3 regions of the Noviherbaspirillum sp. L7-7A genome follow, and region 2 is predicted to be linked to each of the others. Evidence: predicted binding sites of a transcription regulator. Region 2 holds the regulator's gene; each other region holds the start of a gene.

Evidence for each region. Region 2 encodes sigma-54, which starts transcription at its own class of promoters, with help from an activator protein. Its sites were predicted from a motif close to TGGCANGNAANCTGCTTT; they were not measured.
Region 1: the regulator sigma-54 is predicted to act here: its motif matches at 6,511-6,528, upstream of KTQ42_RS22155 (PEP-CTERM sorting domain-containing protein).
Region 3: the regulator sigma-54 is predicted to act here: its motif matches at 9,186-9,203, upstream of KTQ42_RS04695 (ammonium transporter).

The regions. Positions count from the first base shown of each region.
Region 1 is NZ_JAHQRJ010000003.1:128,609-138,998, forward strand. Features, by position in the region: gene KTQ42_RS22125 (replication initiation protein) at 509-1,855, shown strand; gene KTQ42_RS22130 (hypothetical protein) at 1,907-2,434, opposite strand; gene KTQ42_RS22135 (UvrD-helicase domain-containing protein) at 2,735-4,177, opposite strand; gene KTQ42_RS22140 (ArgE/DapE family deacylase) at 4,218-5,456, opposite strand; partial or broken gene KTQ42_RS22145 (hypothetical protein) at 5,755-6,180, opposite strand; gene KTQ42_RS22150 (hypothetical protein) at 6,245-6,424, shown strand; gene KTQ42_RS22155 (PEP-CTERM sorting domain-containing protein) at 6,609-7,328, shown strand; gene KTQ42_RS22160 (DedA family protein/thiosulfate sulfurtransferase GlpE) at 7,542-8,471, shown strand; gene KTQ42_RS22165 (CBS domain-containing protein) at 8,550-8,702, opposite strand; gene KTQ42_RS22170 (putative PEP-binding protein) at 8,790-10,238, opposite strand; gene KTQ42_RS22175 (M20/M25/M40 family metallo-hydrolase) at 10,348-10,390, opposite strand, start outside.
Region 2 is NZ_JAHQRJ010000001.1:3,746,825-3,757,214, forward strand. Features, by position in the region: gene KTQ42_RS17095 (hypothetical protein) at 87-320, opposite strand; gene raiA (ribosome-associated translation inhibitor RaiA) at 470-838, opposite strand; gene KTQ42_RS17105 (RNA polymerase factor sigma-54) at 914-2,398, opposite strand; gene lptB (LPS export ABC transporter ATP-binding protein) at 2,411-3,154, opposite strand; gene lptA (lipopolysaccharide transport periplasmic protein LptA) at 3,156-3,710, opposite strand; gene lptC (LPS export ABC transporter periplasmic protein LptC) at 3,756-4,352, opposite strand; gene KTQ42_RS17125 (HAD family hydrolase) at 4,349-4,885, opposite strand; gene KTQ42_RS17130 (KpsF/GutQ family sugar-phosphate isomerase) at 4,885-5,910, opposite strand; gene KTQ42_RS17135 (monovalent cation:proton antiporter family protein) at 6,051-8,036, shown strand; gene KTQ42_RS17140 (AEC family transporter) at 8,140-9,042, shown strand; gene KTQ42_RS17145 (acylphosphatase) at 9,057-9,335, opposite strand; gene uvrA (excinuclease ABC subunit UvrA) at 9,340-10,390, opposite strand, start outside.
Region 3 is NZ_JAHQRJ010000001.1:1,023,778-1,034,167, reverse strand. Features, by position in the region: gene rluB (23S rRNA pseudouridine(2605) synthase RluB) at 1-1,383, opposite strand, end outside; gene scpB (SMC-Scp complex subunit ScpB) at 1,409-2,122, opposite strand; gene KTQ42_RS04725 (EAL domain-containing protein) at 2,430-5,036, opposite strand; gene KTQ42_RS04720 (hypothetical protein) at 5,035-5,430, shown strand; gene KTQ42_RS04715 (DMT family transporter) at 5,427-6,479, opposite strand; gene KTQ42_RS04710 (YkvA family protein) at 6,711-7,100, shown strand; tRNA gene KTQ42_RS04705 (tRNA-Met) at 7,161-7,237, opposite strand; gene KTQ42_RS04700 (NUDIX hydrolase) at 7,342-7,914, shown strand; gene KTQ42_RS04695 (ammonium transporter) at 7,936-9,138, opposite strand; gene aat (leucyl/phenylalanyl-tRNA--protein transferase) at 9,319-10,044, shown strand; gene KTQ42_RS04685 (arginyltransferase) at 10,122-10,390, shown strand, end outside.

The DNA.
Region 1 (10,390 bases), on a different contig from region 2:
TTTTATGCCCGTCTATGGTGAGCTTTTACAGGCACCGGACCTTTCCTGCTGGGCGGTTTTGCGCGTATCAAACGTTTCGCGAGGAGCGAACGATCGTTGTTTTGTGGTTTGCGTGTTTGTGTATGAGTACGCCAGCCCGATGCCCTTGAGAGTTTGAATAAGTAAACACCTTAAAGCTTTGTAAACCTTAAAACCCGGGAAGGGCAATACCAGTAAGGCCAAGCGCGAATTGAGGTGAGGTTTTACAGGGATCTTGGTGAGGTCGGGCAGGGACCAAGGTGAGACTGCACAGGGTTTGAGCGGGATTTCGGTGAGCCACCACAGGGACCTCGGTGAGTGGAAACAGGGAAAGAATCCCTTAAAGGTGAGAGCCTACGGGGACCGTGATATCTAACTCCATCCTGGAGGGTGGAAATCATGCAACGACGGTGATTGCGTTCTTCTCACTTTTCGGGCACCATCCTCGCGGTGAGCCTGCCTGGTAGGCCGCTTCTCACCATATGACGCTATGACAGCAAAAAAGAAAGCAGGTAAAACCAGCAGCGGCGGAAGTACCGAGCTCAAGGAATTCCGCAAGACAAACGAGGCAATCGGCTTGCGGGTGTCGGAGGGAAGGTTGTCGTTGTTGTCGCGCAAAATATTCAATGTCATGGTGTACCACGCGCAGCGCATCCGCCACAAGGGCGAGAACGCGCCGATCGATACCGAGGCCGCCAAGAATTATTACTGGATTCCCCTGGCCGAACTCGCACGCGACGCCGCCTACGACAGTCGCGACACCGAGTTGTTTAAGGAACAGGTGCAGGAACTGCAGAACATCCGGATCTTTTCCGAGGACGCAATCCAGTGGACCAGCGAGCGCCTGGTGTCGTCGGTGAAGCTGGTCAATCCGCGCGGGCTGAAGAAGCAGGGCGGCATGCTCTGGTTTGGCTTTGCCTTTCCACCTGAGGTGGAGAGCATGGTGATGGCGCCGGGATCCTATACCAAGCTGTCGGTGTATTACCAGGCCCTGCTGCGCTCAGGCGCCAGCCTGGCGTTGTATGAAATCTGTAGGCGCTATGCCACCAATCCTTCCAAGCTCACCAATCGGGCCGAATGGTCATGGTGGTATGGCGCGCTCACGGGCAATCCGGTCAGCGACGCGATTCCGGAGTACAAGTACTTCAAGCGCGACGTGCTGAAATACGCCATTAGCGAAATCAACATGGTCACCGACATCAATGTCGAGCTCATCGAGCATAAGCAGGGCCGCAAGATCGTCAGCCTGCAGTTCAAGGTGGAGCCTGCCCAGCAGGAAGCGCTGGCCCTGTCGGCGCCGCCCATCATCGATGGCGACCTGGTGCAGCGCATGATGGCCCTGGGCCTGTCGCAGGAGGACGCCTGCAATACCCTGGCGACCACCGAAGACGGCAAGCTGCGCGCGACGCTGGAGCTTACCGAGAGCCGTGTCAGCAATCCCCGCGCCGGTGCAATCGGGTCGCCGGCAGGCTACTTCAAGCAGGCCTTGCGGGATGGTTATGCGTCGAATGTGGATATCGCGAGAAAGAATATCCAGAAGATGGAAAAGCCGCCCAGTGTGGAGGCGTCGATCAATGCGATCCGCGAGCGTTTTCTTGCCGACCGGGCCAGGGATGCGCTGGGCATGTACAACGAATTGCCTGCCAGCGATCAGAGCGACTGGCTGTTCCGTTTCAAGGAGAGTGCGGCCGCCAAGGGCTTGAACCTGTCGCGCGGCTTGTCCACGGCAAGCGCGCGCTCCGCATTCAGCATGTGGTTTGCCGAGACGCAGTGGGCCGAACCGACCGACACCGACCTTCTGGCCTTTGCCGCTGTCAGCAGCATGCAGAAGGGCTAAGCCGATAGCAGGGCGTTTTGCCAGCCGACAGAGGCTGGCAAAACGCCACCATCAGAAGTACTTTTTGACCACTTCCGCAAATGCTTCCTCGACCGGCTTGCCTTTCTTGAGCAACTGGTCGATCTCGCCGGAATATTCTGCGATGCGCGCCGGCAGCGTCGCCCGGTTGGTCTTGAAATAAGCATAGCGGGCGGCTGCAACCTGCTCGTCCAGTCGCGCGGCGGCCGTCTTGGTCGGACCGCTGGCGCTTTTCACGGCGCGGCCTGTGCGGCTGCCACCGCGGGCGCTGCCACCGTAACCTGATAGCGCCTTGTTGAGCTGCTCGGCATTCATCACCGGCGTTGCATTGGCGCCAGCGAACAGTTCCTCCTGACCCTGCAGCAGGTGGTGCTGACGGTCGAAGGCAATCGCCTTGCCCATGTCGTTAATGACCTGATAGCTGGGCTCGATGCCGCCGCTGGTCAGTGAAAATTGTACCCGGTCGCCATAGGCGGCCATTTTTTCAAGTACGCCCTTGGCGTAGTCGGCTGGCAGGGTGGCAATGTCGCCATTCCAGCGCTTGGTTCTGGTTGCACTCAATGTTCAGGTTCTCCGAGGGAATTAGCAGCAGGCTTAAAGGCTGGCATGATGCCAGCCGCCCGCCGTCGATCAATTTATGACACGGTCTTTGTCGCTTCGTTCTGATGCCGCTTCAAACCATTGAAGCAAGAAGGATTGCCGGCACACAGTTACGAGACTTGGCCAGGCTGCCTGCTTGTCGCATCAGAGATCCGGGCCACCGGCCCGGTATGGCAGATGGGATTGCCTTCATGGCAACCGTGTCAGGACGGTATTGTACCGCGTGACCCGGTCCGCCCCGAAAACAGCACCGGCATCCGATCAGGACGCCTGCAGCTTTCCAGTCTGCACCGCGTCCAGCACTGCCTGCAGCTGGGGGTTCAGTTCCACCGCATGCCGCGCACGCGTCAGGGCGACGTAGAGCAGGTTGACTTCCTGCTCGAACGCATGCGCATCCATTGCACCCCGATTGGGCTGGCCTTTCTTGTCGACCAGATCATGGAAGTCGTCGTCAAGCAGCACCTGGTCGAATTCTAGGCCCTTGGAGCGGTGCGCCGTCATCAGCAGCAGGCTGGCCTCGCCTGGCTGCGCGCAGGCGCTGGCGCTGACCTGGTCGATCAGGCGGGGCAGGGCGGCGCCGTACTCCTTGACCACGGAAACAACCGACAGGATGTCCTTGTCCGCGGTCTCGCGCCCATACAGGGCGAGTGCATCGAAATCCACGAAGGCACGGTAGAAACCGTCCTTGACGAGATCCGCGCGTCCGCTCCAGAGATGGTGCACATCGGTCAGCTTGCCCAGCAGGTAGTTTTGTACGCCACCGATGAAATGGATGCGGCTGCGGTCGATGGCCTGCACCGCCCGCGAGAACACCGAGGCATTGGTGCGGCAGATAATTGCATGGGGACGGGTGCGGTCGATACGGAAGGGCGATGCAGCCATTACGCCTCTGCCCTTGATCGACTGGCGTTCTCCCTTCAGCGCGTGCAGCAGCAGGCTTGCGACCCTAGCCACAGGCTCGCCGAAGCGCATCGAATGGGTCAGGTAATGCGCCTCGCCTTCGGGCAACCTGTCCATCGCATTGATGCTGCCCCGGAATCCGTAAATGGATTGATGGCGGTCGCCCACCAGCACTTTAGCGCAGCGCTGCGAAAAAACGATATCGGCGGTCACGGGATTGGTGTCCTGCGCTTCATCCAGCAGGACGATGTCATGCCGTCGCGTCAGCACCGGGCGCGACAGCTGGTAAAGCTTCAGATAACCGTCATGCGGCAGCGGGACGGCCTTGTCGGCATCCGTCATGTCGTTCCACAGCCGCCGGGCCGCCGCGGCAAACTGCTGGCGGTCCGACATGGCCAGCTCGAACGGCACATGCTCGATGCCGATTGCCACGTCGGCCGACACCATGAAGCTCTCCACGGTGCGCACCAGCAGATCGGCCATCGCGGCGGTGACGCCTTGGTAGAGCTGCATGATGTCGTTGGGACGCAGCGGCAACAGCTTGTGTCGGTAGCGGTGGCCCAGCGCTGTGTAGGCCAGCGAATGGATGGTGCGGCAGGTGGCGTTGGGCGGGAAGCTGAGCGCGGCTTCACTCGCGGTAGCCTTGTTGAATGCCAGATAAAGGATGCGCTGATCCGGGCGCGCCCGTGCGTATTCGCGCAGCGTGGTGGTCTTGCCGGTACCGGCATAGGCATTGACCACCAGGTTGGCGGCAGTGCTTTGCACCACCGCCGCCTGCTCTCCGGTCAGAACGATGTGATTCACGCTGCTTTGTACCTTCTCCTTTCTGCGTACCCTGCCGGCCTCAGGCGGTCAAGAAATCGAGCAGGGTCATGGCAACGACCTTGGTGGCGGCGCGCAAGTCTTCCAGCACCAGATGCTCATCGGCCTGCTTGGCGTTGGATTCGAGCACCGTACGCGGACCGGCGCCGTACAGCACGGCCGGTATGCCGTGCTCGCTGTAGAGCCGGGCATCCGTATAGAGTTGCGACCCGAGCACGGTGATCTCCTCGCCAAGCACTGCGCGCGCATTTCGGCGCAGGCTGCCGACCAGCTTTTCCTGGCCGGGCAAGGGTCGCAGCGCATGGGCCAGCAGCAGTCGCCGGATCTCGACCCGGATGCCCGGCACGCCCTGCACCGCTTCCTCGATCAGCCGTCGTACGCCGGCCTCGACCTGCGCCGGGTCTTCTTCGGGAATCATGCGCCGGTCCATCTTCAGAACCACCTTGCCGGGCACGACATTGGTATTGGTGCCGCCATCGATACGGCCGACAATCAGGGTAGGATGGCTGATGCCGGCAATCGCGGAACGGATGGACTTCAGCCGCGGCACTTCCGCATAGATCGCGTTCAGGACTTGGGTGGCGGCCTGCAATGCGTCATGCCCCGTTTCCGGAATCGAGCCATGGGTGGCCTTGCCATGCACCGTCACTTCGAACTGCAGGCAGGCATTGTGCGCATTGACCACGTTATAGCTGAACCCGGCGCCGATCAGGTAGTCGGGCCGGGTGAGGCCCTGCGCGAGCAGCCAGCCCGGGCCCAGATTGCCGCCGAACTCCTCGTCGTAGGTGAAATGCAGTTCCAGCGCGCCGCGCAGCGGCAGACCCAGCGCTTCGATCGCGCGCGCGGCAAAGAGGTAGGTCGCGAAATCGGACTTCGACACCGCAGTGGCGCGGCCAAACATCCGCCCGTCTTCGATTACGGCTCCATAGGGCGGCCTGGTCCAGCCTTCGCCCGGGGGCACCACGTCGCCATGCGCATTGAGCGCCAGCGTCGGTCCGCCGTCGGCATAGCGGCGGCGCACGATCAGGTTGGTGATGCTGGCCATGCCGTAATCATGCACCGCCTGCTGCGGCACCGGGTGCTGCTCGACCTGCCAGCCGAGCTGCCTGATCATGGCGGCCACCGCTTCGGCATGGGGCGCGTTGTTGCCGGGCGGGGTGTCGGTGGGAATGCGCACGATGTCAGCCAGAAAGCCGACTTCCTCATCGAAATGCGCATCGATCCAGGAAGCCAGTCTTGCATGGGGTGAGGATGAAGTCATGGGTCTTTCAGACATGCGATGGGCGGCAGTGCATGCCGGGAGTGAATGAAGGAGGGGCAAAGGCAACGGCCATTATATAAACTTTGCCGCGTACGGGTTGTGCAGAAGCGCTGGTGCGCTTTGTTAACGCAATGCAGTGCCTGGCGCTGGCCGGCGTTCGGAGCCTATCCTGTAAATACGCGGCTGCGAGGCAGTGCTTTGCCGGCAAGCATTGCTCGCCTTGCCGTGAAGACGCCTGCATTGTCATGCAGCCCGCCAGGGGCTACAGAAGCGGCCGCGCCGTGCGTGTGCGCGCATGTCCGAAGATTTCCTCGAAACGGTTGGCGGCGAGCTGGAACTGCCTGAGTGTCCCTTCGTAATCGGCATTGGCCACGCCATCCTGCCAGCGGGTATGGTCCCAGCAATGAATGCACGTCTCGGACCCTGCCGCTTCGGTCATGCGCATGGTGTCAGCAAGTGAGCGGCCGATATCCGGCCCCGGCAGCAGGGTGCCATACAGCAGCGTCTTCAGGCAATAGTGTTCCAGTACCGATGTGCGGGAAACCTTCTTCATGAAACCGGGGCGGAACACGCGCTTGAGCGCCCGGCCGGTATGGTCCGGGCCGAGGCTTAACAGGAAAGTCGCATTGACACCACGTGACTGAAAAAGCCGCAACAGTCGCGGGACGCCTTCCCTGGCGCCGCGGTAGGCAGCGACATCGACCTTCAAAACGATTGTTTTCATGTTGGATCAGGGAGTGGGAGCAGGGGACACAAGCCACTCCAGGCGGCCGGGTTTTGGCTACCTCATGCATAAGCACATCGAAGACGGAGCCGCGCATTCTAAAGCCGCCTGTGCATTTTTGTCATTTCCGTTGCGCAACCAGGAATTACCTGCACAGCGGGCTTCTGCCTTGCAGCTTGAGTATTTCTCCAGTGAGTATGCACAAGGAGTTAACATTCCTAAAAGAATTGTTAAAATTATATGACATTCGCGTCGGGATTTATTACACAATTCCTGATGGATACCGTTTCACACAGGATATAGCTTTTAAAAACAGTCACTTATAATCGTTGGCATGCTTCGTGCGATTGTCGGTCACATACAAGGGAGATTGTCATCAGAGGGGCTGCAGAACCCACTCGCTGACCCGTTATCTTATGAGGCTATTCATGACCAAACTGACTTTTCGCATGACGCGCACATTGGCTGCAATCGGGCTGGCAGTAGCCGCCTCGTCCAGCCATGCGCTTATCCTGGCAGGTCCAGGTGATTTTCAGGGCACTGGATTGGGAGCAGTCAACACCGTTCTTACCTTGACCAGCCCGGCCAATACCACAAGCGAGACCGGTAGCGTAACCTGGACCGGCACCACCGCTACGACCAGCGGTAATGCCCTTACTGGCGCATCGCAGTCGAATACGCCTACCCTGGGCAGCCTAGGTGTAACCAGCCCATCGTCGCTACGCATCGTGCTCAATGCAGCCGAGCCGGCCAATGCCACTTCCCTCACGGTAAGCAGTCTTGCGCTGAACATCTTCAGCCCGACCGGTACCAACGTGTTCACTTCTGACCCGTTCGCTGCGCGCACCCTGAATGCAGCCGACTTGGGCATCGGCAGTGCCGGCTTTGTATTTCAGTTGAGCGCTGCGGAAATCGCCCGTGCAAACGGCGCCTTCAGTGCGAACAACCGTATCGGCCTGTCCGCAACCATCAACGACGCGACCGGCGGACCGGAGACTTTCTTCGCGGTTAACTTCGCGGGCGCTGGCGGAGGCGGCACCGGAACCGGCGGTGGCGGCGGCAACGCCGTTCCGGAGCCGAGCACCGTGGCGATCTTTGGCCTCGGCCTGGCTGCGCTGGGCTTCATGCGGCGTCGTAACAAGGCTTAAGCTTAAGCCTGACAGCGCCTGACGGCGCTGGCTTTTCCTACCCGGACAGGGCTGGCGATTCAACGCCAGCCCTGTTTTTTTATCGCGTGCGCTTTTTCCGCTGCAGGAAAGCGCTGCGTAGGCATGACGCGCCGGGCGCGGATGGGCGCAAGCCGTTATGCTTGCGGTTTGGCGCGATCCGCGCCGCAACGCAGGCAATGCAAGGGAGGTGCCATGTCCTGGCTGCTGCAGATGATCGAGCAGTACGGTATCGTCGCTGTATTCGCCAATGTGCTGGTGGAACAGGCTGGCGCGCCGATACCGGCTTATCCGACGCTGGTGCTGACCGGCGCGCTTGCGGCTGACGGCAGATATGCTACGTCCACGCTGCTGCTGGTGGCAGTACTGGCTGCGCTGATTGCCGACACCGGCTGGTATCTCGCCGGCCGCCGTTATGGCCGCGGCATCTTGGCCCTGCTGTGCCGGCTTTCCCTGTCCGCCGATTCCTGCGTGCGCCAGACCGAAGGCGCATTCGTGCGCTGGGGCGCAGCCTCATTGATGGTTGCCAAATTCATTCCCGGCTTTGCATCGCTGGCCAGTGCGCTGGCTGGTGCTACCGGCACCGGCACGCTGGCTTTCCTGCTGTTCGACGCGATCGGCGCCACGATATGGGCTGGCTCGGCGCTTTACCTCGGCACGCTGTTCAGCTCGACCGTGGATGACCTGTTGCGGGTGCTGGAGCAACTCGGTCGTGGCGGCTTGGTGCTGCTGGCGCTGGGGCTGGCGGTGTTCGTTGCCGGCAAGTGGTGGCAGCGCTATCGCTTCATGCGCTCGCTGCGCATGGCAAGAATCTCTGTCGATGAGTTGTACGCGATGCTGCAGCAGGGCGAAAAGCCGCTGGTGGTGGACGTGCGCGCGCCCCAGTCGCAAGTGGAGGGACGCATTCCCGGCGCCATCACCGTCGGGCCCGACTTCAGCGAGTTCGTCGCGGGTGATATTCCGCTTGCTGACGAAGTCATCGTCTACTGCGCCTGTCCCAATGAGGCATCGGCGGCGCTGGTGGCCAGGGAGTTGCTCAAGCGCGGCTATACCCGAGTGCGTCCACTACAGGGCGGTATCGATGCCTGGCGGGAAGCGGGCTATGCCACTGATGGCACGCATTGATGGCATACAGGGAAAATTATTGTCCGTCGTCAAGTGCCTTGTCGACATTTTTTACAGGGCGCTCCGGCAACAGAATCTTTACGTAGGGTTTTGGGCGAGAAAGCGGTTGACGAAATCCAGCGCTGAAATCACGCCCAGCAGATCATGCTGGCGCATCACCACCACATGGTGTGCCTGCCGCTCCAGCATTTGTCGCGCCACTTCGGTGGCTGGCGTATCGGCATCGACCACGAGCGGCTTGTAGGCGCAGACCTGCCAGGCGTTCGGTATCCTGGCGCACCGCTTCCAGATGCAGGATGTCGGCCGCGCGCAGGACGCTCAGCGCCGTGCCGCCGGCTTTTCCGTCACCGGCATGAAGGACAGCCTGTGCTGATGCATCGTGGCAGCCACCGCGGCGACGGTCTGGTCGCCCTGCGCCGTGATCACCGGCGTGGTCATCAGGTCAGCGGCGTGAAGATTCATGGTGTTTCTCCTTGTGCATGCGAGCCCCGGTGGTCGCGGCTGGATGCCCAGCTGTTGCGCCACCTCCAGCAGTGTCCTGATCGTGGGGATCACCGAGTCCGGGTTCAGGCTGATGGAATCTTTGCCTTGCTTCACCAGAAAGGCTGACAGTATAGGATAGTCCGAAGGCGCCTGGCCGCAGATGCCGACATGGCGGCCGCAGCGCTTCTCGCCTTCAATGGCCAGCAGCAGCATTTCCAGCACGCCGGGATCGCGTTCGTCGAAGTCAAAGGAAACGATCTCCGAGTCGCGGTCCACGCCCAGTACCAGCTGGGTCAGGTCATTGGAGCCAATCGAAAAGCCGACGAACAGCGCGGCAAAGGCATCGATCTGGAGGACGTTGTTCGGTATCTCGCACATCGCATAGACTTCCAGCGCGTCCACGCCACGCGCCAGTCCCAGGCCCGCCATCGCGTCCAGCACCCGGCGCGCTTCGTTCACCCGTCGGCAGAACGCGATCATCAGCCGGACATTGTCCAGCCCCACGTCGGACCGTACCTTTTTCATTGCCCGGCATTCCAGCGCGAAACTATACGCATAGGCCGGGTGGATAGAACGCCCTGCGGCGCAAAAGCCTATTATCGGATTTGCTTCGACCGGCTCAAACCAGCGGCCGCCCGGCAGGCTGGCATATTCATTGGTCTTGAAGTCGAACATGCGCACAATCACTGCCTTGGGATCGAAAGCTGCGGCAATGGTACCCACGCCTTCCGACAGCCGGGTGACGAAATAGTCGGCCGGGCTGGGATAGGCGCTGGCCAGCCCGAGGATGCGCTTGCGTTCGGCCGGGTCGTCGACGCGCTCCGGATGCGCCAGCGCCATCGGATGCGCCCGGATATGCTCGGCGACGATGAATTCCACGCGCGCTAGGCCAACGCCGTCATTGGGCAAAAAGCTCAGCTGGAAGGCAAGGTCGGGATTGTCGACGTTGATCATCAGCCGCGTGCCGGGCATGGGCAGGTCGGAGAGGCCGGTGCTGGTCTTAAGGAAGGCAAGCGTGCCGCCTTCGGCGCAGAACACTGTGACTTCGTCGCCGCTGCGTATCTTCCCGGTGGCATCATCGCAGCCCAGTACGGCCGGAATGCCGAGTTCACGCGCGACGATGGCGGCATGGCAGGTGCGCCCGCCGTGATTGGTTAACACGGCCGCCGCTTGCTTCATCACGGTGCCCCAGTCGGGCATGGTGGTAGAGGGCACCAGTATCCCGCCGCGCTGGAAGCGGCCGAGTTCGGACATATCGGCAACCACATTGGCCCGACCGGACACGATGCCGTCGCCCACCGCGGCCGCTGGCGATGGCAGTGCCTCGTGCGGGCCAGCGGTGAATCAGGCAAGGGCCTGAACCCCGGCCGTGCCGGGCCCTTGTGCCGGGCCTTTATTGCGTTAGCGCCTTGACCATGCGGTACATGAACTCGCGG
Region 2 (10,390 bases):
ATGAAGGTGCATAGTTTAGCAACATTCAGGAAACGCAGCCTGATGTGAACCGGCCTCCGAGCGTGCGGATACCGGTCTGCAGAAATTTAATGTGCTGCGCTTGCCTTGGCCAGAACCACAGTCCAGCGATTGAACAGCAGCATTTGCAGGTGGCCGGGATCATCGCCAGGGCGGCAATCAATGATGGGATTGACGCTGTATTGATTTTTCCGCACTTCGCGGCGGATCCGCATTTCTCGGCGGCCTACGCGCAGCATGAAGCCGGCTGGTGCCTGATCGAGGTAAAGGGGATTGCTTGCGGTAGTATTGAATTGCGCCATGACGTCTTCTCCAGGGCAGAAACGTTGAACATGGCGTTAATGTATCACAAGTACTGTATGTATAAACAGTATTTTCGAACTGTGGTTTTTTATGCAAGGCGCTTGGAGCGCCCTGCGTTCATGCATTTTACGGGAATGCGCTGTGTGGCTCAGGCAGCCGGTGCCGCCGCGGTGCCGTCACTATCTTCCTCGATCATGCGCTTGATGCCGGCATGCTGATGGTCCTGGATCCTGGTCTTGTATTTCAAGACCTGGCGATCGAGCTTGTCGATCAGCGTATCAATGGCGGCGTACAGGTCCTGCGCAATGCTGGCCACATGCACATCCTTGCCCCGTAGCCTCAGGGTGATCTCGGCGCGCTGGCGCCTTTCTTTCTCAGGGAGATTATCAACGGCCAAGATGACCGCTATATCAATGACATGGTCGAAATGGCGCTTGATCCGCTCAAGCTTGCCTTGCACGTATTCACGAATTGCGGGAGTCACTTCGAGATGATGTCCACTGATGGTGAGATTCATACTACGCTCCTGTGAAAGGCCGGCAGAGGTTTCACTGAAGATGAAACATGTCAGCGAGTTACATGCTGCAAAAAACTACAAGGACTTGCGCAGGTTGACTGGAGGGATCTTCAGGGCTTCCCGATATTTTGCGACGGTACGGCGTGCCACGACCATACCCTGTTCCGCCAGCATTTCTGCGATGCGACTATCGGAAAATGGATTCTTCGGGTCTTCGGCTCCTATGAGTTGTTTGATCAACGCCCGGATTGCAGTCGATGAGGCTTCGCCGCCTGCATCGGTTGCAACATGGCTGCCAAAGAAGTACTTCAACTCGAACATGCCATGCGGCGTGAGCATGTATTTCTGTGTTGTCACACGCGAGATGGTGCTTTCGTGTAAACCCAGTGTATCAGCTATTTCTCGTAACACAAGAGGTCGCATTGCCACGGCGCCATGAGAGAAAAAATTGCGCTGGCGGTCCACAATCGCCTGGGCCACGCGCAGGATGGTATCGAAACGCTGGCGCATGTTCTTGATCAGCCATTTCGCTTCCTGCAGCTGTGAACTCATCGAGCCTTCGCCCTTGCTCTGCTTGAGGATGTTGGCATACAGCGCATTGACGCGCAGGCGCGGCATCACCTCGTGATTCAGTGTCACCTGCCAGCCGTTCTTGCCGCGCTTGACGATCACGTCGGGCACGACATAGTCGGATGCGTCGCTGGCGAACATGGCCCCAGGATGCGGATTGCATTGCCGGATCACTACCTGGGCCTCGCGCAGGTCCTCCTCGTCGCAGTCCAGGGATTTTTTCAACTTGTTGAAGTCGCGCTGGGCAAACAGCTGCAAGTGCTTCTCGACGATCTGCAGCGCGGTGCGGCGCGTCACCATGGGAACGCGGGGCATGCGCCTGATCTGCAGCGCCAGGCATTCCGACGCGTCGCGCGCGCCGACGCCGGGCGGGTCGAAGCTTTGCAAGAGCTTCAGCGCCATCGACAGCTCCTCGATCTCGACTTCCAGTTCCTCCGGCAGTCGCGCGTGGATCTCCTCCAGCGGCTCGGTCAGATAACCGTTGTCATCCAGCGCATCGATGACCAGTTCAACCAGTGCGCGGTCGCGCGGATTCTGGACGGTCACGCGCATCTGTTCCAGCAGATGCTCGCGCAGGGTCAGCTCATGCGCTTCCATCTGGGGACGGGCGTCGTCGTCTTCCGGCGCCTTGGACGTCCGCGCAACGTCGTCGAAACTCCAGTCGGCATCGGCGCCGCTATCGCTGCTTTCGCCGCCGCCTTCGCCGGCCTCGAAGCCGCCTTCGCCTTCCGCGGAAGGGGCGGCATCGGAAGCGGGTGCGTCGCTGCTTGGCGTGGAGGTGGGTGCGCTGCTGACGGAGCCGTCGGCCAGCAGCCTGATCGAATGGTCAAGCGGATCATCCAGACGTTCAAGCAGCGGATTCTCCGACAGGATCTGTTCCAGTTCCTGATGCAGTTCCAGCGTTGAGAGCTGCAGCAGCCGGATCGACTGCTGCAGTTGCGGCGTCAGCGCAAGATGCTGGGATACGCGGAGTTGAAGTGTCTGTTTCATTTGTGCCTTTTCTTACATCCGGAAGTGCTCGCCGAGATAGACGCGGCGCACCGACTCGTCGGCAATGATGTCGTCCGGGCGGCCGCTGGCCAGCACCACGCCCTGATTGATGATGTAGGCATGGTCGCAAATGCCCAGCGTCTCGCGGACATTGTGGTCCGTTATAAGCACGCCGATATTGCGCTCCTTGAGGAAACGCACGATGCGCTGGATTTCGATGACGGCGATCGGATCGACGCCGGCAAAGGGCTCGTCCAGAAGGATGAAGCGCGGGCTGGTGGCCAGGGCGCGCGCGATTTCTACACGCCTGCGTTCACCGCCGGACAGCGACATCGCCTGGTTGTCACGCAGCTTTTCGATCTGCAGTTCGGAGAGCAGGGCATTGAGCCGGTTCGCGATCTGCTCCTTCGACAGCGGCTTGCCCTCGTAGCGCTGCAGCTCCAGCACCGCGCGGATGTTTTCCTCGACGGTGAGCTTGCGAAATACCGAGGCTTCCTGCGGCAGGTAGGACAGGCCCAGCACAGCGCGGCGGTGGATAGGCAGGCGCGAGATGTCGACGCCGTCCACGTCGATGGTGCCGGCGTCGGAGGGCACCAGGCCGACGATCATGTAGAACGACGTGGTCTTGCCGGCGCCATTCGGGCCGAGCAGTCCCACCACCTGGCCGCTTTCGACATGCAGGGAGACGTCGCGCACCACCTGGCGCGCGCCATAACTCTTCTGCAGGCCCTGCACGTTGAGGATGCTGTTTTCCATCTCAAGGCGCCCTGGTGTCGTTGCGTGGCTGGATGATGGCCTTGATGCGGCCGGCGCCGGCCTTGCTGTTGCTGCTGGGCGTGTTGTTGACCGAGTAGAACTCCTGCTTGCTGTCGTAGGAAATGAATTCGCCTTCGACCTCGTCGGTCGGACTGGCGCCTTCCAGCAGGCGAATCCTGGCGCTGACGTAGAACTTCGCGACCTCGGTCTTGGTGTCGTACTCGATGCGGTCGGCGGCTTCGCCTTCTATCCAGAGATTGGGGCCGCCATCGCGTTTCTGCCGGAAGGTGGCCTTCTCGCCGCGCTTGGCGTAGACCGTGGCGTACTGGTAGCCGGCCGGGTCCTGGGTGACGACCATGCGGTCGGCCTTCAGGATCAGGGTGCCGCGCGTGAGCACGACATTGCCGGTAAAGGTGTTGATCTGCTTGACGTCGTCGTAGGCCATCTGGTTGGCCTCGATGTTGGTGGGCTTGGTCATGTCGGCCTTTTCAGCCAGCGAGCTGCCTGCCGCGGCCATGCCTATCAGCAGAATGAACCATGCGTGGAGTTGTTTCATCACTCTTCTCTAAGGTAATGCGTTGTTGATTTTCCAGTCGCGCTTTCAGCGGATGGCGGTCTGGCGCGGCGGCAGGGTTGCCTGCACCCGGCTGGCCAGGCTGAGTTCGCCGGTGGCATTGTTGGCTACCATGCCGGCGCCGTTGAGCGTCGAGCCGCCCAGGGTAAGGCGCACCGGCTTGTCGGTGCGCATGATGTCTTCGTCGGGCAATACCATCAGGTAGTCGGACTCCAGATGGAAATTTTCCGCCTGCGGCGTTTTCGGGCGATCCAGCTTGACATTGTCGTACATGTGAATCTTGACGCCGCCCGGTTCGACGATAGCCCGCTCCGAGCGCGCTGTCATTGGCGGCCTCTCGCGGGCAAGGCTGTTAATGACGGGCAAATCGATCGTATGCGTGTCGTCGGCCGGATTGTGCACCATGCGCTTGCCGGAAATGTTGTACTGCGCCTCGCCGGTGGCAGACAGCCGCACGAAATTGAAATTGTCGACGTAGTAATCGGGTTCGGTGCGCGCCGCCGCCGGGCCGGCGCTGTTGTCCGGCGCGCGCGTGATCTGCAGCAGCCAGAAACTGCCCAGCGCCAGCAGCGTGGCCAGCAGCAGCATGGGCGCCATGCTGAAGCGGCGGCGATCCTGCTTCATCTCAGATACGGCGCCAGCGCCGCCTCGTAGTTGCCCTGCGCGCGCAGGATGAAGTCGCACAGTTCGCGCACGGCGCCGCGGCCGCCGCCGGCATTGGTGACGTAGTGCACCCGCGAGCGCACTTCGGGGTGGCCGTTCGGCACGCTGGCGGCAAAGCCCACGCGGGTCAGCACCGGCAGGTCGATCACGTCGTCGCCGATGAAGCCGCTCGCTTCAGCCGCGACGCCGCATTCGGCCAGCAGCGCCTGAAAGCCCGACAGCTTGTCATGCACGCCCTGCTGGACATGGGTGATGCCGAGATCGGCCGCACGCCGCGCCACCAGCGCCGACTGGCGCGCGCTGATGATGGCGGTGATGACGCCCGACTGTTGCAGCAGCTTGATGCCGTGTCCATCGAGCACGTTGAAGGTCTTGATCATTTCGCCGTCTGCGCCGAAATGCAGGCTGCCGTCGGTCAGCACGCCATCGACATCGAACACCATCAGCCGGATGCGGCGTGCCCGCGCCATGCTTTCCTCGATTGACTGCTGCATCAGATCACCTTTGCGCGGGTCAAGTCATGGATGTGCAGGGCGCCGACTAGGATGCCGTCACTGTCGGTGACGAGCAACTGGTTGATGCGATGCTGCTCCATCATTTCAACCGCCTCTACCGCCAGCTGGTCGGGCCCGATGCTGCGCGGGCCGGCATGCATCACGTCGGCAATCACGATCTTGCTGAAGTCCTGCACCTGCTCGATCAGGCGACGCAGGTCGCCGTCGGTGAACACGCCGATCGGCCGTCCCTGCGGATCGACCACGGCGGTCATGGCCATGCCCTTGCGGCTGATTTCCAGCAGCGCCGCGTTGAGCGACACCTCCGGCGTTACCCTGGGCACGGCGTCGCCGCTGCGCATGACATCGCGCACATGGGTCAGCAGCCGCCGCCCGAGCGCGCCGCCGGGATGGGAGCGGGCAAAATCCTCTTCCCTGAAGCCGCGCGCATCGAGCAGCGCCACGGCCAGCGCATCGCCGAGCGCCAGCGTGGCTGTGGTGCTGGCCGTAGGCGCGAGATTCAGCGGGCAGGCTTCCTTGGCCACCGCCGTGTTCAGGTGCACGTTCGACAGCAACGCCAGGCTGGAGGCGTCATTGCCGGTCATGGCGACGAGCTTGGCGCCCATGCGCTTGATGATGGGCACGATGGCCAGCAGTTCGGCGGTTTCGCCGGAATTGGAAATGGCGATGAAGGCATCGTTCTCGGTCACCATGCCCAGGTCGCCATGCGCCGCCTCGGCCGGATGGACGAACAGGGAAGGGGTGCCGGTCGAGGCCAGCGTGGCGGAAATCTTGCGGGCGATATGGCCGGACTTGCCCATGCCCGACACCACCACCCGCCCGCTGCAGCCCAGCAGCAGGCCGACCGCCTGCGCGAAACTGCCGTCGTCGGAGGTGATGCGGTCCTTCAGGGCCAGGATGGCGTCGGCTTCGATCTGCAGGGTTTCACGCGCCATTTCGGTTGCGCGTGCCGCCTGCGCCGTGTCGAAAGACTTCGACAATGTTTTTTCATGGGTTACACTCATGCCCGAAGTATAAACGAATTACGAAAGCAAAAAACCTGCCAGAAATAACAAAACCCCGGTGATTTGATTGGTCACTCATCGGCACATGTTCATGTGCCGTTTCAGTTTTTCATCAATCGACCGGAAAGTCCGCCTGCCCAATGTTTTCTGCTCTCGAACTTACCTTGCTGCTGCTGGGCTCGGCCGTCCTTGGCGTGGTCGGCTTCCGCATGCTCCATCTTCCTCCCATGCTGGGCTACCTGGCCGTGGGCATCCTGATCGGCCCGCACGCGCTTGGGCTGGCCGAAGAAAACGCCACCACCCACACCCTGGCGGAATTCGGGGTGGTCTTCCTGATGTTTTCGATCGGCCTGGAATTTTCCCTGCCCAAGCTCTCCTCGATGCGCAGGACGGTGTTTGGCCTGGGCATGGCGCAGGTGCTGCTGACCATCGCGGTGACCATGCTGTTCGGCTGGCTGTCGGCCTGGGTATTGCCGCCGCTGCTGCAGATCAGCTGGCGGGCCGCCTTTGCGCTGGGCGGTGCGCTGGCCATGTCGTCCACCGCCATCGTCTCCAAGATGCTCACCGAAAGGCTGGAACTGGAAAGCGAGCATGGGCGCCGCATCATCGGCATCCTGCTGTTCCAGGACCTGGCGCTGGTGCCGCTCCTGATCCTGGTGCCCGCGCTGGCCAATCCGCGCGACCTGCTGCCAACGCTGGTGTGGGCCGGGCTGAAGGCGGTGCTGGTGCTGGTGCTGCTTCTGGTGATTGGGCAGAAGCTCATGCGCGGCTGGTTCCAGATCGTGGTCAAGCGCCGTTCGCAGGAGCTGTTCATGCTCAACCTGCTGTTGATCACGCTGGGCGCTGCCTGGATCACCGAGCGCGCCGGCCTGTCGCTGGCGCTGGGCGCCTTCGTTGCCGGCATGCTGATTTCCGAGACTGAATACAAGCACCAGGTGGAGGAAGACATCGCGCCCTTCCGCGACGTGCTGCTGGGGCTGTTCTTCATCACCATTGGCATGCTGCTCAATGTGCCGCTGGTGCTGGAAAACTGGTGGCTGGTGCTGTTGCTGCTGCTGGTGCCGGTGCTGGTGAAGTTTGCGCTGATCGCGGCGCTGGCGCGGCTGTTCGGCGCTTCGCCGGGCGTTGCGCTGCGCACCGGCCTGGCGCTGGCGCAGGCCGGCGAATTCGGTTTCGTGCTGCTCAACCAGGCCGGCGGACTGCAGCTGGTCGACCCCTTCCTGGTGCAGCTGATCCTGGCCTCCATGGTGCTGTCGATGCTGATCACGCCGCTGATCCTGGCCAAGTCGGACGCCATCGTATTGAAGCTCTCGGCCAATGACTGGATGCTGCAGTCGCTGGCGCTGACCCGCATCGCCACCCGCACCATGTCGACCCAGAAGCATGTGATCATCGCCGGCTTCGGCCGCAGCGGACAGAGCCTGGCCAAGCTGCTTGAGGAGGAGAAGATCGCCTACCACGCGCTCGACCTCGATCCGGAGCGGGTGCAGGAAGCGCAGGCGGCCGGCGCCAGCGTGTCGTATGGCGATGCGACGCGCCGCGAGAGCCTGCTGGCGGCCGGCATCCATCGGGCCGAGGCCATGGTGATCACCTACGCCAGCACGGCGTCGGCATTGAAGACGCTGCACCATGTGCATGAGCTGGCGCCGCAGCTGCCGGTCATCGTGCGTAGCCATGACGATACCGACCTTGACAAGCTGCGCGCCGCCGGCGCGGCCGAAGTGGTGCCGGAAGCGATCGAGGGCAGCCTGATGCTGGCTTCCCATGCGCTCCTGATGCTGGGCGTGCCGCTGCGCCGGGTGCTGCACCGGGTGCAGGATGTGCGCGGCCAGCGCTATGCGGCGCTGCGCGGCTATTTCCACGGCGCCGACGATGCGGCCGACCATCCCGAGCACCTGAATGTGAGGCTGCATTCGGTGGCGCTATCCGAGCATGCGCATGCGATCGGCAAGCCGCTGGCCGCGCTCGGGCTCAACGAGATGGGCGCCGAAGTCACCGCCATCCGGCGCAGCAGGAGCCGCATCGAGGTCACGCCGGATACGGTGTTCCACGGCGGCGACATCGTGGTGCTGCGCGGCGCGACCGAAGCCATTGCGCTGGCAGAAGCGCGCCTGCTCAAGGCATAGCAACAGAAGAACAAGAGCGTATGCCCTCTCAGAATCAATTCATCATTGCTGCGGCCTGCGCCATGTCCGCGCGCATGCCGAAAAAGGATTAGCCACAGTGGACATGTTTCAACGCATTCTCAGCATCATCCTGCCGGTATTCGCGATCATCGCGGTGGGCTATGGCTACGCGCGGCTGCGCGGCGACAGCGTGCGCGCCGACATGGGCGCGGTCAACCGGGTCAGCATGGAAGTGCTGTGCCCGCTGCTGGTGTTTACCGCGCTGTCGGCCAAGGATTTCGATGTCGGCCATAACCTGGTGCTGATCCTGGCCGGCGTGCTGATCTCGCTGGGTTCCGGCCTGCTCGCATGGCCGCTGGCGCGCCTCCTGGGCTACGACGTGCGCAGCTTCGTGCCGCCGATGATGTACAACAACTGCGGCAACATGGGCCTGCCGCTGGCGGCGCTGGCTTTCGGGCCGGCCGGCCTGTCGGCGGCGGTGGCGCTGTTCATGGCGGCCAACCTGGTGTACTTCTCGGTCGGTATCAAGATCATCGAGACCGGGCGGCATGGCCGCCGCAGTTCCTTCTTCAAGTTCATGACCAGCCCGATGATGCTCTCCATGATCTTCGGCATGCTGTGCGCCGTGTTCAGGCTGAGTCTGCCGGCGCCGCTGCTGTCGGCGCTCAGGATGCTGGGCGACGCCTGCATTCCGCTGATGCTGTTCTCGCTGGGCGTACGCATGATGGATGTGAATTTCCGCAGCTGGCACATCGGCCTGATCGGCGCGATTGCCTGCCCTGTGACGGGCCTGATCAGCGCCGGCCTGCTGGACCTGGCGCTGCCATTGACGGACATGCAGCGCGGCCAGATGTACCTGTTCGCCTCGCTGCCGCCGGCGGTGTTCTGCTTCATGATTGCCGAGCAGTACAGGCAGGAGCCGGACAAGGTGGCATCCATCGTGCTGCTGGGGAATCTGGCGTCGCTGGGATTCGTGCCGCTGGGATTGTGGCTGGGACTGGCCTGAGCGGGCAGCCTGCTTCAGGCGGTGGGGCGTATCTGCATGACGCCGGCACGCAAGCTGCCGGCATCGCATTGGGTGGCAAGCACCTGCTGCACGCTGGCACCGGCCGGACCTTGGCGGGCCCAGGCCTCGATCTGCGCCAGCGCGCCGGCGTCGCCGTCGACGACGGCTTCCACCGAGCCGTCATGCCGGTTGCGCACCCAGCCTGACAGGCCCCGCTTCCCGGCTTCCCGAAGGAACGCGGCGCGGTAGCCCACGCCCTGTACCCGGCCGGCGATGCGCAGATGCAGCGCCATTGCCTTAATTCTTTTTCTTCAGCATCGGCGCAAGGTACTTGCCAGTGAAGCTGGCCAGCGTCTTGGCGACATCCTCCGGCGTGCCGGCGCCGATGATCTGGCCGCCGCCCGCGCCGCCTTCCGGACCGAGATCGATGATCCAGTCGGCGGTCTTGATCACGTCGAGGTTGTGCTCGATGATGACCACGGTATTGCCCTGGTCGCGCAGGCGGTGGATCACCTTCAGGAGCAGGTCGATGTCATGGAAGTGCAGGCCGGTGGTCGGCTCGTCGAGGATGTAGAGGGTGCGGCCGGTGTCGCGCTTGGACAGCTCCAGCGACAGCTTGACCCGCTGCGCCTCGCCGCCCGACAGCGTGGTCGCGCTCTGGCCGAGGCGGATATAGCCCAGGCCGACGTCCAGCAGGGTCTGCAGCTTGCGCGCAATGACCGGCACCGGCTTGAAGAATTCATGCGCTTCCTCCACCGTCATGCCCAGCACCTCGGTGATGTTCTTGCCCTTGTACTGCACTTCCAGGGTTTCCCGGTTGTAGCGGTTGCCGTGGCAGACATCGCAGGGCACATACACGTCCGGCAGGAAGTGCATTTCCACCTTCAGCACGCCGTCGCCCTGGCAGGACTCGCAGCGCCCGCCCTTGACGTTGAACGAGAAGCGTCCGGCCGAGTAGCCGCGCTCCTTGGCGGTAGGCACGGTGGCGAACAGGTCGCGGATCGGCGTGAACACGCCGGTATAGGTGGCCGGGTTGGAGCGCGGCGTGCGGCCGATCGGCGCCTGGTCGACCGAGATCACCTTGTCGAAGTGCTCCATGCCGGAGATCGAGTCGTGCGGCGCCGGTTCGGCCTGCGAGCCGTACAGGTGGCGCGCGGCGGCGTGGTACAGGGTGTCGTTGACCAGGGTCGACTTGCCCGAACCGGAGACGCCGGTCACGCAGGTCAACAGGCCCACCGGCACCTTGAAGGTGACGTTCTTGAGGTTGTTGCCGGTAGCGCCGGTGATGATGAACTGGCGCTTGGGGTCGGGCCTGGTGCGCTGTTCCGGGACCTTGATCTGGAAAGTG
Region 3 (10,390 bases), 2.7 Mb from region 2:
CCGGCCCTGGCCGGTCGGACGCGGCCCGCGGCCGAAGCCCTGATCGACGCCCCGCCCCTGGCCGGCGCCGGCATTGCGGCGCGGCTGGTTGGCGCCCGGGAAGCCCAGCGCCGTCTGCAATGGATCGGGCTGGCGCGAACGCTGGGGCGCCTGGCCACGGCGCTGCTGCGGATTGCTGTCGAAGGGATTGACGCTTGCCGCGCGCGGCTGCCTGTCAGGGCGGCCCTGCGGCGCGGCGCGCTCGGCGGCCGGCTTGTCCATGCCTATCATGGCCATCAGTCCGCGCACATCATGCTCTTCCATCTCTTCCCAGCGGCCGCGCTTGAGGCCGCGTGGCAGCGTCATCGAGCCGTAGCGGGTGCGGATCAGGCGCGACACCGTCAGTCCGACCGCCTCGAACATGCGCCGCACCTCGCGGTTGCGGCCCTCGCCGATGGTGACCCGGTACCACTTGTTGACGCCTTCGCCGCCGCCGTCGGCAATCCTGGAAAATTGCGCCAGGCCGTCTTCCAGCTCGACGCCAGCCAGCAACTTCTGGCGCATGCCCTCTTCCAGTTCGCCCAGGGTGCGCACAGCGTATTCGCGGTCGATGCCGTAACGCGGATGCATCAGCCGGTTGGCGATGTCGCCGGATGTGGTGAACAGCAGCAGGCCTTCGGTATTGAAGTCCAGCCGGCCCACCGCCAGCCACTTCGCCGCCTTCATGGTCGGCAGCCGGTCAAACACCGACGGACGTCCTTCCGGATCGCTCGTGCTGACGATCTCGCCAGCGGGCTTGTGATAGACCAGCACGCGGGGCGGCTTCTTGCTGACCCGGCGCTGCAGCAGCTTGCCGTTGATGCGCACCTGGTCGGTCGGAAGGATGCGCTGGCCGATATGGGCCGGCTCGCCATTGACGGATACCCGTCCGGCGACGATCAGTTCTTCCATGTCGCGACGCGACCCCAGGCCGGCCTCGGCCAGCACCTTGTGCAGCTTGGGCGCATCGTCTTCCGCCGTCAGGTCACGCCGGACCGCCTTGGCAGGAGCGCGACCGCCGCGCGCATCGTCGGCAGCGGTGTCGAATGCTTCCGACGTCACGAAGGAAAACACATCATCGGCGTCGCCGCCAGCGCTGCGCGGTGCGCGTCCGGGCTTGCCGCCGCTGCGACCCGGCGCAGCCTCGGCGCCCGGCTTTTGCCGGCCGTTCTGGCGCTGCTGGGCGCCACGCGGAGCGCCCGCCGTGTCGCCCTGACGCCCGTCCTCGCGCGAGCCGGGCCGAGTGCGGCGCAGCGGGCGTGGCGTACGAGGACCGCGTCCGGCGCCGGCTTCCTGGGCGCCTCTTGCGCCTGCGGCATCACTGCCCGGGCTGGCCTGCCGTTCGCTGGCGGAATTGTCAGCCATGTCGGCCGCTTGCTTGTCTTTGGGATTAGGCGAGGTCATTTGTCGGTTCTTGGTTTTGCTGACCGGGCGCGGCGTCTTCCGTGGTTTCGGACGCGTGGTCTGGGGGTGAAAGTGGCGTATCGGCGTCCGCGGCACTGCCATGCGACGGCGCTGGGGGAAGATGGTCGGCAGCCACAGGGGCCGGTGTCATCAGGCTGGCGAGATCCGGGCTGCTGATCGCCTGCAGGGGCGGCAGCTGGTCCAGCGACGCCAGGCCGAGGTCATCGAGGAACTGCCTGGTCGTGGCCAGCAGCGCTGGTCGGCCGGGTACGTCCCGATGGCCAATCGCCTCGATCCAGCCACGGTCTTCGAGCATCTTGATGATCTGGGAATTGACGGTCACGCCACGGATTTCCTCGATGTCGCCCCTGGTCACAGGTTGCCGGTAGGCGATGATTGCCAGGGTTTCCATCGTTGCGCGCGAATAGCGCGGCGGCTTTTCAGGGTTCAGCCGCTCAAGGAAAACCTTCATTTCCGGCCGGCTCTGGAAGCGCCACCCGGAAGCCAGCCCCACCAGCTCGATGCCCTTGCCGCGCCAGTCGTGGCGCAGCTCTTCCAGCATCAGCTTGATCGTATCGGCACCGGCCGCCTCGGAACCGTCGCCGGAGACATACAATTTTTTGAGATCGTAGATCGACAAGGGTTCGTTGGTGCAAAGCAATGCGGTTTCGAGGACTTTCTTGGCCTCAGCGGTATTCATGTGCAATTCATCTACGGCAATTCAGTTGCAATTTGCAGAGATCAAAAGTCAGCAGCGGTCGAAAGACGCGCGGCGAACCATTCGTGAACTGTTGCTGCCGCTCCCGGGCGCCCGCTTGTTGGAAGAGAATCGTCGTGGGCCGGGAGGTGCAAATCGGGCAAGGCTAACCGGGGCGACCTGTGGTTTATGGTCCGCGCCGTGCTGCATAAGGTGTGCGGCAGGGCCTGTCCGGTCGGCGGATTATAGAGGAATTGCGTGGGAGTGTCATAAAAAATGGCGCCGCCTGTCAACGGCGGCGCCGACCGGCTTATTCGCCAGCCACCAGCTTCAGCTCGGCCCGCACCGGCGGAAACAGGCAGTCCTGCCGCATCAGCGCAGGCATGTCGGACGCCGGCACCGGGCGCGACACATAGAAGCCCTGCACCTCGTCGCAGCCCATGGCCTGCAGCGCGCGCAACTGGCCCACGCTTTCGACGCCCTCGGCCACCACCCGCATGCCCAGCGCATGCGCCATGACCACAATGGCATTGAAGAGCACATTCGCATCGGACTCGTTGCGCAGCTGCGAAGTGAAGGCGCGGTCGATCTTAAGCACGTCCATCTCCAGGCGCTGCAATTGCGAGAGCGAGGAATAGCCCGTGCCGAAATCGTCGATCAGCAGCTTGATGCCGAGCTGCCGTATGGCCGCCAGCTGGCCCGACACCAGGTCGCCGCCGCCCAGCATGCTGGACTCGGTGATCTCGATTTCGATCAGCCCGGCGTCGACCCGGTAGCGCTTCATGCAGGCCACCAGCAGCGGCCGCAGATGGCCTTCATCAAACTGCAGCGCAGACACATTGATCGATACCGGCGGCACCGGCACGCCCAGTTCGCGCCAGGCGGCAATCTGGGCGATGGTCTTCTCGATCACGGTGGAGCCGATTTCACGGATCAGGCCGGTGTCTTCGGCGATCTGGATGAACTCTTCCGGCGCGAGCATGCCGCGTTCCGGATGCATCCAGCGCACCAGGGCTTCCATGCCGCACAATGCGCCGCTCATCGTATTGACGCGCGGCTGAAAGAACATGATGAACTCGTCCTGCTCGATCGCGCGCCGCAGGGCCTGCTCCTTGCCGAGGCGGCGCATCAGGCTATCGGACAGGCCGGGCTCGTAGAACGAGAAGCGGCCCTTGCCTTCGGCCTTGGCTGCGTACAGCGCGAGATCGGCATGCTTGAGCAGGGTGTCACGGTCGGCGCCGTCGCGCGGATACATGGACACGCCCACCGACGCCTGCACCACATGCGCGCCCTGCCCCGCAACCTCGAATGGTTCGTGCAACGCCTTGATCACCAGCCGGGTCACACGGGAGACGTCGTCGCTGCCCTGCACGTTCTGCAGCACCACGGTGAATTCATCGCCGCCCAGGCGCACCACATGGTCGCTGGCCCGCACCAGCGACTTCAGGCGCGCCGCTGCCTGCTTCAGCAGCAGGTCGCCCGTGCCATGGCCGAGCGAGTCGTTGATATGACGGAAATCGTCGAGGTCGACAAACAGCAGCGCCATGCTGGTGTTGCCTGCGATGCAGCCGGTGATCGCCTGCGGCATGAATTCCATCAGCCAGTGGCGGTTCGGCAAGCCGGTCAGCGGATCGGTATTGGCGAGCTGGCTCAGGGCCTGCTCCTGCGCCCGGCGCTCGGTGATATCGCGCACGGTCATGGCGATTTCGGAACCGGAGCGCACCAGGCGCCGCGACAGCCAGCGCGCGCCCAGCGGGCCATGCGGCGAAGCCAGCATTTCATCCTCGTAATAGCCGGTCTCCATCGCCACGCCAAACACCGACAGCAATTGCTGCGCATGGCTCCCGGAATAAAGCTGCAGGAAACGCCGGCCGACCAGATCGCGCTTGGCCCAGCCAACCAGTTCCGCGCCGCGCTCATTGCAGTCCTCAATGACGAAGTCGGACAGGCTGCCGTCACGGGCATACAGGGCGCGCACCGTATAGAAGCCTTCCTCGGCGCCGTCCACCGCCAGGCTATAGGTCTTGCTCAGTTCCGCCCGCCGCCGCTCGCGCCGGGCGCGGCGCAGCGAAAGCCGCAGGCCGGCGCCAGCCGCGGCAAGCAGGAGCATGGTTGCCGCCAGCGCCCAGCCGTAATGCCGCCGCGCGGCCTGCTGGTGGACGGCGAGCACGTCGTTCTCTGAAAGGCCCGCCACGACTGTCAGCCCACCCTGGGCCAGGCGTTGCCAGGCGACGATGCGGCGCGTCGCATCGTCGAATTCATTGGCTGGCAGCACCGCAATGCCCGCGTTATCCGCAAAATCGTAGGCCCGCATCAAGGGCGACTGCGCAACGCCAGGCCTGCTGTAGGCGCTGCTCAGCAGGACCTGGCCGCTGCTGTCAAGCAGCGAGAGAAAATCATGGCGACCCAGACCGGTCTCGGCGCCGAAGTCGGCGAGGAAGGCGGGATCGGCCACGAACATCACCAGGCCATCGAAGTCGCCATCGCCCGCATCGAGCCGTCGTGACAGCAACAGGCTGGCAGAGGACAGCGCGCCATCCGGAACCCGGCTTACCAGCAAGCCTTCACCGCGATTTCCCTTGTGCCTCAGAAAGAAACCGGCTTGCGCGACATCCTCCGGCATCGGCCCGCTCGATGCCAGCAATCTGCCCGTATTGTCAGCCACGCCGGCAGCCCGCAAACCAAGCGATGGCCGCACGCTGCGGCGCAGCCTGCGTTCCAGCAGTGGCGGTTGGTGCAGTTCTTCCCAGTCATACTGCAGCCCGAGCGCAGCCTGATCGGCCTGCTCGAGCGAATGGCTCAACTGACGGGCATAGGTTTTCGACAGGGCAGCCGCCTTTTGCCTGGCGCTTTCAAGCGTCGTGGATTTGTCATCGTCCAGGCGCAGCAAGGTGACTTTCCAGAGCAGCGCGATCATGCACAAGGCAGAAATTGCCCAGATAGCGCAGAGACGGGCTGAACGCGAGCGACGCGCCTGCTTCATTGCTGTACATAACCGTTCGGAAGGCATTCCCATAAGCGTGTGCAGAAAGCAAATGATGACAATAATTCAACAAAGCAATGTTTGTGCCGGGAAATTAAATTGTTATATTTCAATTGCTTATTGGATATATAGAAGAAAATACTTGGCACGTGTAAAGATTCCCGACAAATCTAATTGCTTTTTGGAATTTTTTAGGAAGATTTTTCTTCCTGTGCATCGCAGTTCGCACAAGGTCCTCGGGGAAGAGGAATCGACACCCGGGGTTGTAATGGGCTTGCCGCCTTCATTGGAGCGCAGCGTTAGCCGGGAATGGCCTTGGCCGGGTTAATGCCGGTGCTGATGATGGATGTCGGGCACATGGGCATGGCTGTGGGTGATCGGCTCATGACCATGGGGATGGGTATGAGGCTCGGTGCCATCCCACGGGAAATCATGGTTGTGCTGATGATGTTCGTCATGCACGTGCGCATGGACGTGATGCATTCCTGTATGCGTATGGGCATGCACATGTTTTTCAGTCAGGTGAAGCCAGATGCCAGTGGCCATCAGAAGGCCGGCGATCCAGAAGCCGGCACCCGGAACTTCCTGCAGCATCAACAGAGAGATTGCCGCGCCCACAAAGGGCGCCGCGGAAAAATAGGCGCCGGTGCGGGCCGCACCGAGATTGCGCAGTGCCAGCACGAAGAACACCAGGCTCAGACCATAGCCGCAAAAGCCGATGACGCCGGCGCTCAGCATGGCCCCCAACGCAGGCAACGGAAAGCCCAGAGAGAGGGCAATGCCCAGGTTCACCAGGCCGGCCGCCAGGCCCTTGATGCCGGCGATCTGCACTGCGTCGCTTGCCGAAATCTTGCGGGTCAGGTTGTTGTCGATGGCCCAGCAAAGGCAGGCTGCAACGATCGCCAGTGCGCCCCAGGGAATGCCGAATTCGGGCCGCTGCTCCCAGCCGAGCACAATACCGCCGGCCACGATCAGCAGCATGCCGGCGAAGATGCGGCGATCAAAGTTTTCCTTGAACACGAACCAGGCCAGCATCGAGGTCAGCACGCCTTCCATGTTCAGCAGCAGCGAAGCGGCAGAAGCCGGCGTGCGGCTCAGGCCGAGCATCAGCAGTACCGGCCCGGCAATGCCGCCGAACAGAATCGCCCCGGCCAGCCATGGAAGATCAGCCCGCGTCAGCCGGGCGGCGCCGGCCTGGTCGGAGGCGGGTCCAAGGGCGCGCAAGCAGAACCAGGCCAGCAGGCCAATTCCGCTACCCAGATACAGCAGTGCAGCCAGCATCACTGGGGAAACCGAGCCAACCAATGTCTTGGCAAAGGGCGTACTGGCGCCAAAGCTCACAGCAGCCAGGAAGGCATAGGCAATACCGCTGGGCATGGTCATTACCGGATGAGCCAACAATCAGGAATCAGGTTCATGGGCAGTGTCAGAGGATTCGATACATCCATTCGCGCTTGTAAAAGACCAGAGTAGCGCAGAATGGGCGGCACCCGTCCCGGCCGGAAACAAGCCCTCCGTTTTGCCGCAAGCATTTTCCGTTTTTTTCCCAACACAGCGTGTCCGAATATCGCCTATGCTATCGGCAAAAAACAAGGGGACCTATCCATCATGTCGATCAGCGAATCAATCCGCACCTGGGCCAGGCGCATCAAGCGCGATGCGGTGATGCTGTGGTTTGCGCGCCAGCATCGCGACACGCCGTTTCTTGCCAAGGCACTGTGCATGTTCACCGTCGCCTATGCGCTGAGCCCGATCGACCTGATTCCCGATTTCGTGCCAGTGTTGGGTTATGTCGACGACGCCCTGCTGCTGCCCTCGCTGATCTGGCTGGCCGTGCGCATGCTCCCTGCCCATGTGATCGAGCAATGCCGCGCCCAGGCGGAGGAATGGATGGCCAGGGAAAGGACCAAGCCCAGGAGTTATGCCGGTGCGATAGCGATTGTGCTTATCTGGATTGGCGCGCTGTATCTGTGCTGGTGGTGGTATCAGGCGCGCTGAAGCATTGCGCCGGGCAGAAAAGCGAAAGGCCCGCGATTGCGGGCCTTTCGACATGAAACCTGGTTGCGGGGGCAGGATTTGAACCTACGACCTTCGGGTTATGAGCCCGACGAGCTGCCAGACTGCTCCACCCCGCGTCTGAAGGCATCCATTATATACAAGCCTTGCTCCAATTGCAAACCGATGGCGCCATTGGCAGCAGTGTTACACTCTTTGCCTGATCATGACTAATCTGCCACCCATGAAATTCTGCTCGGAATGCGCCCATCCTGTCACCCAGACAATTCCCCAGGACGACAACCGGTTGCGCCATGTATGCACCCAATGCGGGACCATCCACTATCAGAACCCCAAGATGGTAATTGGCTCCGTGCCCTTGTGGAAAGAGGACGGCGAAACCAAGGTATTGCTGTGCCGGCGGGCGATCGAGCCGCGCTATGGCTACTGGACGCTGCCGGCCGGCTTCATGGAGAACGCCGAAACCACGTCGGAAGCCGCTGCCCGCGAGACCGAAGAGGAAGCCGGCGCCCGGATCGAGCTGCACCAGCTTTTTTCGCTGCTCAACGTGCCGCATGTGCACCAGGTTCACATGTTCTATCTCGCAACCCTGCTCGACCTGGACTACCAGGCCGGCATCGAAAGCCTGGAAGTGAAGCTGTTTTCCGAGCACGAGATTCCGTGGGACGAGATTGCCTTTCCCACCATCAGCCAGACCCTGCGCTTCCTGTTCGAGGACCTCGCCCGCGTTCGCAATGGCGAAGGCGAATTCCGCTTCCATACGCGCGACATCACCAAGCCAATGCGCCAGCCCTGAACCAGCGCACCGGCCGGCAACTCACCAGTTGGTTTCCCGCTCGGGCGATGCCGAGATCCGGTGTATGGACAGGTCGGCGCCATTGAATTCCTCTTCCGCATCAAGACGCAGACCGACCAGCTTCTTCAGCAGGCCATAGATCGCAAAGCTGCCCGCCAGCGCAATGACCACGCCCAGCAATGTGCCGGCCAGCTGGGAAAGCAGCGAAACGCCGCCCAGTCCGCCCAGGCTCTTGGCGCCAAAGATGCCGGCGGCAATCCCGCCCCAGGCGCCGCACAGGCCATGCAGCGGCCAGACGCCGAGGACGTCATCGATCTTCCATTTGTTCTGGGTCAGCGTGAACATCCACACAAAGATCCCGCCCGCCAGGCCGCCGGTCACCAGCGCGCCGAGCGGATGCATCAGGTCGGAGCCGGCGCACACCGCCACCAGCCCGGCCAGCGGGCCATTATGCGCGAAACCGGGATCGTTCTTGCCCAGCATGACCGCCACCAGCGTGCCGCCGACCATGGCCATCAGGGAATTGATCGCCACCAGGCCATTGATCTTGTCCAGTGTCTGCGCGCTCATCACATTGAAGCCGAACCAGCCGACGGTCAGTATCCATGCGCCCAATGCCAGGAAGGGAATGCTCGATGGCGGGTGGGCCGAGATGGCGCCGTCCCTGGTATAGCGTCCGCGCCGCGCGCCCAGCAGCAGTACCGCCGGCAACGCTGCCCAGCCGCCGAAGGCATGCACCACCACCGAGCCGGCGAAGTCGTGGAATTCCGCGCCGAACAGGGCATTCAGGCCGGCCTGTATGCCAAAGCGCTGGTTCCAGGCGATGCCTTCGAAAAAGGGATACACCAGGCCGACCAGCAGCGCGGTAGCGATCGATTGGGGATGGAAGCGCGCGCGCTCGGCAATGCCGCCGGAAATGATGGCGGGAATCGCGGCGGCGAAGGTCAGCAGGAAAAAGAACTTGACCAGGTCGAAACCGCTGCGCTGCACCAGGGTCTCGGCGCCAACGAAGAAGCTGACGCCATAGGCAACGCTGTAGCCGACGAAGAAATAGGCGATCGTCGAAATCGCGAAATCGACTAAGATTTTGACCAGCGCATTCACCTGGTTCTTGCGCCGGACCGTTCCGAGTTCAAGAAAGGCAAAGCCGGCATGCATGGCCAGGATCATGATTGCGCCGAGCAGGATAAAAAGCGTGTCGGCGCTATGCTTCAAGGGTTCCATCCAAAAACTCCCAATTTGAGTGCAGAAGAAAAATTTGACTGCCGGAAAAAGCAAGTTTCATTCCCAAATTGGTGCAAATGGTAAGTCATTGAATCAATTGACTTTAAAAAATCGCTGCGAAGATAGATACACTGGACGCACCATGTCAGTGCTTCATGACGGTGCAAAACGCGAGGCAAGATGATTCCCTGGTTAGACAGCAACAGTCCCTTTCCCGATGTCTCCACGGCGCTGACCGAAGCCGACGGCGCCGCCGGCCTGCTTGCAGCCGGCGCCGACCTGTCGCCATGGCGGCTGCTGCAGGCGTATCAGCACGGCATTTTTCCCTGGTATTCGGAGGGGCAACCGATCCTGTGGTGGAGCACCGATCCGCGCATGGTGCTGCATACGGACCGTTTCAGGATATCCGCAAGCCTGAAAAAAACCCTGCGACGCATCGCCCGCAGCCGGGCCGAGGGCGGGCCATGGCAGGTGAAATTCGACACTGCATTCGAAGCCGTGGTGCGGGCCTGCGCCGCGCCGCGCCGGGATGGCGCGGGCACCTGGATATCGGAAGACATTGTCCAGGGGTATACCGGCCTCCACCGCATGGGCCATGCGCATTCCTCCGAACTCTGGCATGACGGCAGGCTGGTCGGCGGCGCCTATGGCGTGTGCATAGGCCGAATGTTTTACGGCGAATCCATGTTTGCGCGCGAAACCGATGCTTCCAAAGTTGCGCTGGCCTATCTTGTTCATTTCCTGAAACTCCATGGCGTGACCATGGTCGATTGTCAGCAGGAGACTGGCCATCTCGCTTCGCTGGGCGCTGCGCCCGTCTCGCGCGCCGCATTTCTCGCCCACCTGCGGCAGGCCGTCAAGCTGCCGCCAATTACGGATTGGCATCCGGTCGATCCTGTGCAATAACCGGCCTGAAACTTTTGCTTCGGGCCAGTGGCCGGTGTACATTAGGCCGTCAATTTGTTGTCAAACCGGTATGAACGATGACGCATCTTAAAGACCTTCCCTTTTCCACCCTGCAGTTTTATGCGACGGCACCCTATCCATGCAGCTACCTGGAACAGAGGCAGGCCCGGTCGCAGGTTGCGACACCTTCCCACCTGATCAATGCCGATGTGTATTCGGAGCTGGTCAAGAATGGTTTCCGGCGCAGCGGCATCTTCACCTACCGGCCCTATTGCGATGGCTGCCAGGCCTGCACGCCGGTGCGGGTGCATGCCTGGCACTTCCAGCCGAACCGCAGCCAGCGCCG